Methylobacterium mesophilicum SR1.6/6: one gene and its partner. The protein of the gene in region 1 interacts with the protein of each later gene in a pairwise test. Links are inferred from orthologs where the notes say so. Each region holds a gene or a part of one and is shown on either strand. Other genes may lie near its edges.

Region 1 (4,423 bases):
CTGCCGCGACTCCCCCTGTGGATGGCCGTGCGGTGCATCCTGAGCGCGCACGGGTGCGGCCAGCGCCAGAGTTAGGGCGAGGGCGGTGCCCGCGAGACGGATGCTGAGGGTCACGGTCAGGCCTTCTTGTTCCAGCGCCCGGAATCGTCCTGCTGCCAATAAGCGACCGCATGACCCGCATCCTTCGCCTGCTTCCACTGTTCGCGGGCGCGCAGCAGGGCGTCCTGATCGGTTCCATCGAACAGGATGCAAATCCGCTCGTAGGCACCCGCATCGGGCGGGAGATCGGCGCCCTCGACCAGGAAGCGGATCGAGGCTCGGTTCGGGTTCACGTCGCGCAGGGTCAGCACCACGGGCTGACTCCCGGCATCCGGCTCGCGGTCGGTGCCGTGCGGCAGGAAGCTCTCGTCGGAGTAGGTCCAGAGATGATCGTCCAGAGCTTGCAGCCGCTCCTCGCTGGCTGCCTGGACGGCCGCTTGCCAGCCGCGGTCCAGCGAGCGCTCGACGAGGTTCGGCAGCACCTTCTCCAAGGGCTGACGCTGCATGTGGTAGAAGAGGATCTCGGTCACGGCCCCGTCCATATAGGGTGCGGGACCGTCCTGCGAGGAGCGGCGCGCCGCCGCGCCCCGAGCCCCCTCAGACCAGCCGGCTCTGCTCGATCGCCGCGCCGACAAAGCCCTTGAACAGCGGGTGCGGCTCGAAGGGACGCGACTTCAGCTCCGGGTGGAACTGCACGCCGATGAACCACGGGTGCCCGACATGTTCCACCGTCTCGGGCAGGAGCCCGTCCGGCGAGACACCCGAGAAGCGCAGGCCCTTGGCCTCAAGCCGCTCGCGATAGGCCATGTTGACCTCGTAACGGTGGCGGTGCCGCTCGGAGATCTGCTCGGACCCGTAGATCTGGGCGATCTTCGATTCCGGATCGAGCTTGGCCTCGTAGGCGCCGAGCCGCATCGTGCCGCCGAGGTCGCCGGCGGCGGCGCGCCGCTCCAGCTCGTTGCCGCGCAGCCACTCGGTGAGCAGGCCGACCACCGGCTCGGCAGTTTCCCCAAACTCTGTGGAATTGGCCTCCGGCATGCCCGCGAGGGATCGGGCGGCCTCGATCACCGCCATCTGCATGCCGAAGCAGATGCCGAGATAGGGGATGCGCTTCTCGCGGGCGTAGCGGGCCGCCCGGATCTTGCCCTCGGCGCCGCGCTGGCCGAATCCACCCGGAACCAGGATGCCGTTGAGACCTTCGAGGAAGGGCGCCGGGTCCTCGCGCTCGAACACCTCCGCCTCGATCCACTCGAGGTTGACCTTCACCCGGTGGCTGATGCCGCCGTGGGTCAGCGCCTCGGTGAGCGACTTGTAGGCGTCCTTCAGGCCCGTGTACTTGCCGACGATGGCGATGGACACCTCGCCTTCCGGGTTTCGCACGCGCTCGGCAATCGTGCGCCAGCGGCCGAGATCCGGCTCGCCGCCGTGTTCCAGGCCGAAATGGCCGAGCACCTCCCGATCGAGCCCGGCCGTCCGGTAGGAGAGCGGCACCTCGTAGATGGAGGCCACGTCCCGCGCCTCGATCACCGCGGTCTCGCGGACGTTGCAGAACAGCGCGAGCTTGCGCCGCTCGTCGGTGGGGATGTCCCGGTCGCAGCGGCAGAGCAGGATGTCGGGCTGGATTCCGATGGAGCGCAGCTCCTTCACGGAGTGCTGCGTCGGCTTGGTCTTCAGCTCGCCCGCGGACGGGATGTAGGGCAGCAGCGTCAGGTGGACGTAGCAGCAGGTGCCGCGCGGCAGCTCCTGGCCGAGCTGACGGATCGCCTCGAAGAACGGGAGGCCCTCGATGTCGCCCACCGTGCCGCCGATCTCCACGAGCACGAAGTCGAAGCTGTCGTTGCCGTCGAGGACGAAGTCCTTGATGGCGTTGGTGACGTGCGGGATCACCTGGATCGTGGCGCCGAGATAGTCGCCGCGCCGCTCCTTGGCGATGATGTCCTGATAGATGCGGCCGGTGGTGATGTTGTCGGCCCGGCTCGCCGGAACGCCGGTGAAGCGCTCGTAATGGCCGAGGTCGAGGTCGGTCTCGGCACCGTCGTCGGTGACGAAGACCTCGCCGTGCTGGGTCGGGCTCATCGTGCCCGGATCGACGTTGAGATAGGGGTCGAGCTTGCGCATCCGGACCCGGTAGCCGCGGGCCTGCAACACCGCCGCGAGGGCCGCCGAGGCGAGCCCCTTGCCAAGAGACGAAACCACGCCGCCGGTGATGAAAACGTACCGCGTCATGGGCGTCGGTCCATAAAGAAGCTGCTGGCGTTTGCCAAACGACGGATGCCCCGGCCCGTGCATGGGCTGGGGATCGCGGAACGCATGGCACGAACCGGCTGACGCCGATTCGTCAAAAAGCGCGATGAGACGCTGCGCCGCTCCCGGCGCAGGCCGTCAGCGGGATTGCGGCGCGTCCGGAATCGCCGGCTGAGCTGGGGTCGCGGGCTGGGCCGGAGCCGTGGCCGGAACCCGGTCCTGCTGCTGGCGCAGCGTGTCGAGCAGGTTGTCGGCGCCGGTCGGCTGCTTGGCGGGCTGGCCCGATGTCTGCGGCGCGCCGGTGTCGAGGATCGACTTCGGCGCCGCCGAGCGGTGTGACAGGATCGCCAGCATCAGACTGGTGGCGAAGAACAGCGCCGCCAGGATCGCGGTCGCCCGCGTCAGGGCGTTGGCCTGTCCGCGGCCCGTCATGAAGCCGGCCACCCCGCCGCTCCCGCCGCCGCCCAGACCCAGGCCGCCCTCGGACCGCTGGAGCAGCACGACGCCGATCAGCGCGAGCACGATGATGAGGTGGACGACGATCAGGACGGTCTGCATCGGTGTTCCGAAAACGTCTTCAGGTCCGCGCGTCGATCCCGGCAGGCCGGTCGCAGGGACCGGCACGGGCGCGCGGCGGCCGCTGCCCTCGGCATCGGCCACAAATCTGCGCCGGCCATACACCACTCGCGATCCGGCGCCAACTTTATGATCGGGTCGCGCCTGTCGCCCGCGGGTCTCGCGCCATCCCGCGGCCTGTGCTCTGTCTGCGAGGGAAGGACGGCCCGCCAACGAGCCGTCCCGTCCCGGAAGGAAGCCATGCCGATCTCACGCCGCGCAGCGCTGGCCGCTGCTCTCGCAACGCCCGTCCTGCTGCGGACGGGTCCGGGAAGCGCCGCGAGCCCGGAGGCCGACGCTGTGGAGTCGGCGGTCGATGCCCTGACCCAGGCCCTTCTGGCCGGGGACGGGCCGGCACTCGAGGCTCTGACCCTCGACGGGTTGAGCTACGGCCATTCCAGCGGGCTGGTGCAGGACAAGGCGGCCTTCATCGCGCCGCTGGCCGCCAAGCGCGCCAGCTTCCCGAGCATCACCCTGTCGGACCGGTCGGTCTCGGTTGTAGGCGACGACGCCATCGCCCGGCACGTCTTCACCGGCGAGAGCGTCTCGAACGGCAAGACGTCCCCGGTGCATATCGGCGTGATGCAGGTCTGGCACCGGGATGGCGGGCGCTGACGGCTGCTGGCCCGTCAGGCGTTCAAGATCTGAGATCGGCGCCGTTCGACCTTTCTCCGGAGCGGAGCGTTTGAGCGGCGCCACGAAGTCGGATCTCGCGCGCCTCGCGACACTCCTTCTGCCAAAGGTTCCGTCCCTGGCCGCTACCGCACAACGCCCGCGTCGAATGTGCTTTTCCAGGTATGACGGACCGATGCCACCGCTCCGCATCATCCCGGGGCCGCGTAGCGGCACCCGGGATCAAGAACCGCCGACGAGCAAGAACTTTCACCGCCAGCGGCTCTGGATTCCGGGCTCGCCTTCGGCGCCCCGAACTGACGGCGCGGGTCGTTGCTCTACGTCGACGGGGTCCTTGATCTAAGCTTTCCTCAGCTCGTCACGAGGGCGCGAGCGCGCTCACGCGTAGGCGGCGCAGATCCCAAGGAAGTCCTCGGCCACGAGGCTCGCGCCGCCGACCAGCGCGCCGTCGACGTTGTCGACCGACAGCAGCTCCTTGGCGTTCCCCGGCTTCACCGAGCCGCCGTAGAGGATGCGGATCTTCTGCGCCTCGTCGCCAACGAGCTTGTCGAGCATCTCGCGCAGCGAGGCGTGGACCTCCGCGATGTCGCGCGGGGTCGGGGTGCGGCCCGAGCCGATCGCCCAGACAGGCTCGTAGGCGATGACCGTGTCGGTCGCCTTGGCGCCCTTCGGCAGGCCGATGGCGAGCTGGGCGCGGACGATGTCGAGGGCGCGGCCCTGCTCGCGCTCCTCGATGGTCTCGCCCACGCAGATGATGCCGCACAGGCCGGCCCGGCGGGCGCCCAGCGCCTTGGCGTGGACGCCGTCGTCGGTCTCGTGGTGGTAGGCCCGCCGCTCGGAATGCCCGACGATCACGTACTTGGCGCCGAGATCGGCCAGCATCTCGGCCGAG
Region 2 (4,970 bases), 850 kb from region 1 along the record:
AAGTCCGGCACCATCCGCTCCTTGGTGAACCAGCCGAGATCCCCGCCCTCGGCCTTCGAGCCCGGATCCTTCGAGGTCTCGGCCGCGACCTTGGCGAAATCCTCGCCGCCCTTGATGCGGGCCGCGATCTTCTTGGCCTCGGCCTCGTTGTCCACGAGGATGTGGCGGGCGTGCACCTCCTCCTCCGGCTTCATCAGCTTGACGGTCTGATCGTAGATCGCGTGCTCGGCCTCGGGAGTGACGGCGCGCTTGGCCTCCTGCTCGAGGTAGTCATCGAGCAAAAGCTTGTCGCGGAAATAGGCGAGCTTGCGCTTGAACTCCGGGGTGTCGCCGACCTTGGCGGCCTCGGCCGCCTGCGCGCCGACCCGCAGGTCGACCATGTAGTCGACGAGCAGGTTCTTCTTCTGCGCCTCGTCGACGCCTGGCAGCGACAGGGCCGGGTCGTCGGCCGCGATGGCGAGGTCGCCCTGCGTGATCGGCTTGCCGTTGACGCTGGCCGCCACCGAGTCCGGTCCGGCCGCGACGGCGGGCGTGTTCGCCGCGGGCGTCGTGGCTTGGACCGGAGCCTTCTGGGGCGCCTGCGCCAGCGCGAATCCCGGCATCGCGATCATGACGGCGAGCGCGCTGGCGCGCCGGAGGAGGGCGGTGTTCGGCATGCGGGCGAAGTCCTCGGCTCTTGTCTCTGATCCGCCCAGGTGCGGGCCGGGCGGCTGGCCGCGGCACAGGTGGCCCGCGTTGCGCGAGAAGGCAAGCGCGGCCGTTCCGACGATGCCGGAACCGTGACCGGACCCAAGCGCGTTGAGGGCTGCCCCTTACAGGTGCGCCGGCCGATGTTTACCTCTATAAGCCCGGCCAACTCCGCCCAGGCCGGCCCGCCACGATCACCCGTGGGCGGGCTCGCGCGTCCGCAGGTCAACGATGCTCGGCTCTTTCGCCAAGAAGATTTTCGGCTCCTCGAACGACCGGCGCGTCAAGGGCTACCGCCCGCGCGTCGCTCAGATCAACGCGCTGGAACCGGAGATCCAGGCGCTGTCGGATGAGGCCCTTCGCGCCCGCACCGACATGCTGAAGGCGGAACTTGCGAGCGGCAAGAGCCTCGACGACATCCTCGTCCCCGCCTTCGCCACGGTGCGCGAGGCGGCCAAGCGCGTGCTCGGCCAGCGTCACTTCGATGTCCAGCTCATCGGCGGCATGGTGCTGCACGAAGGCGGCATCTCCGAGATGAAGACCGGCGAGGGCAAGACCCTGGTGGCGACGCTGCCGGTCTACCTCAACGCCCTGGAGGGCAAGGGCGTCCACGTCGTTACGGTGAACGACTATCTGGCATCCCGCGACGCGGAATGGATGGGCCGGGTCTACCGATTCCTGGGCCTCTCGGTCGGCACCATCGTGCACGGGCTCGACGACGCGCAGCGCAAGGACGCCTACGCGTGCGACATCACCTACGGTACCAACAACGAGTACGGCTTCGACTACCTGCGGGACAACATGAAGTACGAGATGTCCCAGCTGACCCAGCGGGGGCACAACTACGCCATCGTCGACGAGGTCGATTCAATCCTGATCGACGAGGCCCGCACGCCGCTGATCATCTCGGGGCCGGTGGACGACCGCTCGGAACTCTACGTGTCGGTCGATGCGCTGATGCCCCGGCTGGTGCGCGAGCACTACGACCTCGACGAGAAGCAGCGCACCGTCTCGCTCACCGAGGACGGTAACGAGTTCGTCGAGGAGGCGATGCGCGAGGCCGGCCTCCTCAAGGAGGGGGACCTCTACGACGCACACAACGTCACGCTGGTCCACCACGTGAACCAGGCCCTGCGCGCCCACACGCTGTTCACCCGAGACAAGGACTACATCGTCAAGAACGACGAGGTGGTGATCATTGACGAGTTCACCGGCCGCATGATGCAGGGCCGGCGCTACTCGGAGGGTCTGCATCAGGCTCTGGAAGCCAAGGAGCGGGTCACGATCCAGCCCGAGAACCAGACGCTCGCCTCGATCACCTTCCAGAACTATTTCCGCCTCTACAAGACGCTCGCCGGCATGACCGGCACGGCCTCCACGGAGGCCGACGAGTTCGCCGAGATCTACAAGCTCGACGTGGTGGACATCCCGACTAACAAGGAGGTCGAGCGCGTCGACGAGGACGACGAGGTCTACCGCACGGTCGAGGAGAAGTACGCCGGGATTATCGCCGAGATCGACAAGGCGCATGCCCGCCACCAGCCGATCCTGGTCGGCACCGGCTCGATCGAGAAGTCGGAGTTGCTCGCGGAACTCCTGAAGAAGCACGGCTACAGCCTGCTCGACTATTCGGATCCCAACGCGCTGACCGACGTCTACGCCGCCGCCCGCGAGGGCCGGGTGACCAAGCGCTTCGCCGTGCTGAACGCCCGCTTCCACGAGCAGGAGGCCTACATCGTGGCCGAAGCCGGCGTGCCCGGCGCGATCACCATCGCCACCAATATGGCCGGCCGCGGCACCGACATCAAACTCGGCGGCAACCTCGAGATGCGGATCGAGAAGGAGCTCGGCCATCTCGCCGACGGCCCGGAACGCGACGCGGCCATCGAGGCGATCAAGGCCGAGATCGCGGAGAACCGCACCAAGGTGCTGGCCTCGGGCGAGCCGGCCGATCCGGCGGCGGGCCGCAAGAAGGACCTGCCAGGCGGGCTCTACATCATCGGCACCGAGCGCCACGAATCGCGACGGATCGACAACCAGCTCCGCGGCCGTTCCGGTCGCCAGGGCGATCCCGGCCGCTCGAAGTTCTACCTGTCGCTTCAGGACGACCTGATGCGGATCTTCGGCTCCGACCGCATGGACGGGATGCTGCAGAAGCTCGGCCTGGAGCAGGGCGAGGCGATCATCCACCCTTGGATCAACAAGGCGATCGAGAAGGCGCAGCAGAAGGTCGAGGCGCGCAACTTCGACATGCGCAAGAACGTGCTCAAGTACGACAACGTCATGAACGACCAGCGCAAGGTCGTCTTCGAGCAGCGCCGCGACTTCATGGGTCAGGACAGCGTCCGCGAGACCGTGGACGAGATGCGCGAGGGCGTGATCGACGACCTCGTGGCCCGCCACATCCCCGAGAACGCCTACGCCGAGCAGTGGGACGTGGCCGGCCTGCGCGAGCAGGTGAAGGAGGTCCTGAACCTCGACGTGCCGGTGGAGGACTGGGCCAAGGAAGAGGGCATCGCCGACGAGGAGATGCGCGAGCGCCTGCTCAAGGCGGCCGATGCGGCCTACGCCGAGCGGACCGAGAAAAACGGCGCCGAGATCACCGCCTATATCGAGAAGCAGGTCCTGCTCCAGACCCTGGACCATCTCTGGCGCGAGCACCTCGTGACGCTGGATCACCTCCGGCAGGTGATCGGCTGGCGCGGCTTTGCCCAGCGGGACCCGCTGAACGAGTACAAGTCCGAGGCCTTCGACCTGTTCAACGGGCTCGTGACCGCCCTGCGCGAGCAGGTCACCGCGCAGCTCTCGCGCGTCGAGATCGTGATGCAGGAGCAGCAGGACGAGTATCCGCCGGGTGGCCCGGAGCTGCCGCCGATGTTCGCCCAGCACCTCGACCCGGTCACCGGCGAGAACGAGATGGATTATGCCGGGCGCGGCTCGGGCAGCGATGGCGGTGGCGGCCCCGCTTACGGCTACGCTGCCCAGGGCCTCGCGGCGGACGGCGCCGTGCTGGAGCGTGATCCGACCGACACCGCAACCTGGGGCCGCGTCGGCCGCAACGAGCCGTGCCCCTGCGGCTCGGGCAAGAAGTACAAGCACTGCCACGGCAGCCTGCAGGCCTGACGCCGCCATGCCCGCGCGGACGGTCTTCATCGCCGGCGCCGGCACGGAGATCGGCAAGACCTACGTCACCGCGGCCCTGACCCGCTGCCTGCGGGCAGGCGGCCGGACGGTCCGGACGCTGAAGCCGCTGGCGAGCGGCGTCCCGCCGCTGCACGACCCGGGCTTTGCCGAGAGCGACACGGCGCGCCTCCTGGACGCGCAGGACCTCGTCCTCGATGCCGAGGCCGTGGAGGGCTGCTCACCCTGGCGTTTCTCTGCACCGCTCTCGCCCGATCAGGCGGCCGTGCTCGAGGGCCGGTCCCTGGACCTCGACGACCTCATCGGCTGGTGCCGGTCGCAGATCGCCGGCACGCCGGGGACGCTGCTGATCGAGGGCGTGGGCGGCCTGATGAGCCCGGTCACCGCGGCGGCGACAGGTCTGGACTGGCTCAAGGCCCTGTCGGTGCCGGCTCTCCTGGTGACCGGCAGCTACCTCGGCGCGATCAGCCACGCGCTGACCGCCTGCGAGACCCTGCGCCGGTACGACGTTCCGCTGCTCGCCGTGGTGGTGAGCGAGAGCGTCGGCGCTCCCGCGCCGGTCGGAACCGTGGCCGCGTCGATCGCCCGGCACGCCGGTGCACCGGTCTTCTGCCTGAAGCGCGGCGAAGCCTGCCCGGAGCGGCTTGCGGCCCTGATCGATTCCTGAACGGACGATTCCGATCCGGCAGGTGGGTTCGGCAAGGCATCGCGCAGATTCGGTATCCACACCCTGGGATCACGGTCTTCGCGTTGTGAACAACGTCCTCGCTGGACGGCGTCGCCGAAGCCGCTACCTGTCGAACGGTGCCGAACTGCCGAGATTCCGGCGGGATGCCTGCGGGAACCGTGCGATGAGCCAGTCTATAGCCCCCGCGGCGAATCCCCCGGTCGAGGCGGGGGAGACCGAGCCGGCCCACGGCCGGCTGAAAGCCGGCCTGATCCTGGGTGCGCTGGGTGTGGTGTACGGCGACATCGGCACGAGCCCGCTCTACGCGTTCAAGGAGGCGGTGAAGGCGGCGACCAGCGGGGGCGCCTCGGTGCCGGCGGCGGCCACGGGCGCGGTGTCGCTGATCCTGTGGTCGCTGATCCTGATCGTGTCGCTGAAATACGCGGTGCTGATCCTGCGCGCCGACAACCGCGGC

What was found.
Region 2: the proteins of secG (region 1) and secA interact in binary tests that used the Escherichia coli proteins (3 or more experiments, as listed by UniProt). The link is inferred for Methylobacterium mesophilicum SR1.6/6 from one-to-one orthologs.

Annotation. Positions count from the first base shown.
Region 1 is NZ_CP043538.1:3,188,793-3,193,215, forward strand. Bases 1,132-4,030 are described here. They hold secG (preprotein translocase subunit SecG), read right to left. Parts: upstream 2,842-4,030; coding sequence 2,422-2,841; downstream 1,132-2,421. Other genes in these bases: MMSR116_RS15165 (CTP synthase), read right to left, coding at 1,132-2,265; MMSR116_RS15175 (nuclear transport factor 2 family protein), read left to right, coding at 3,100-3,513; tpiA (triose-phosphate isomerase), read right to left, coding at 3,910-4,030. Also shown: MMSR116_RS15155 (S10 family peptidase), read right to left, coding at 1-114; MMSR116_RS15160 (DNA polymerase III subunit chi), read right to left, coding at 117-569; more of MMSR116_RS15165, read right to left, coding at 637-1,131; more of tpiA, read right to left, coding at 4,031-4,423. UniProt on the Escherichia coli protein: Subunit of the protein translocation channel SecYEG. Overexpression of some hybrid proteins has been thought to jam the protein secretion apparatus resulting in cell death; while this may be true it also results in FtsH-mediated degradation of SecY.
Region 2 is NZ_CP043538.1:4,036,574-4,041,543, forward strand. Bases 565-4,010 are described here. They hold secA (preprotein translocase subunit SecA), read left to right. Parts: upstream 565-918; coding sequence 919-3,810; downstream 3,811-4,010. Other genes in these bases: MMSR116_RS19365 (peptidylprolyl isomerase), read right to left, coding at 565-656; bioD (dethiobiotin synthase), read left to right, coding at 3,818-4,010. Also shown: more of MMSR116_RS19365, read right to left, coding at 1-564; more of bioD, read left to right, coding at 4,011-4,495; MMSR116_RS19380 (potassium transporter Kup), read left to right, coding at 4,680-4,970. UniProt on the Escherichia coli protein: Required for protein export, interacts with the SecYEG preprotein conducting channel.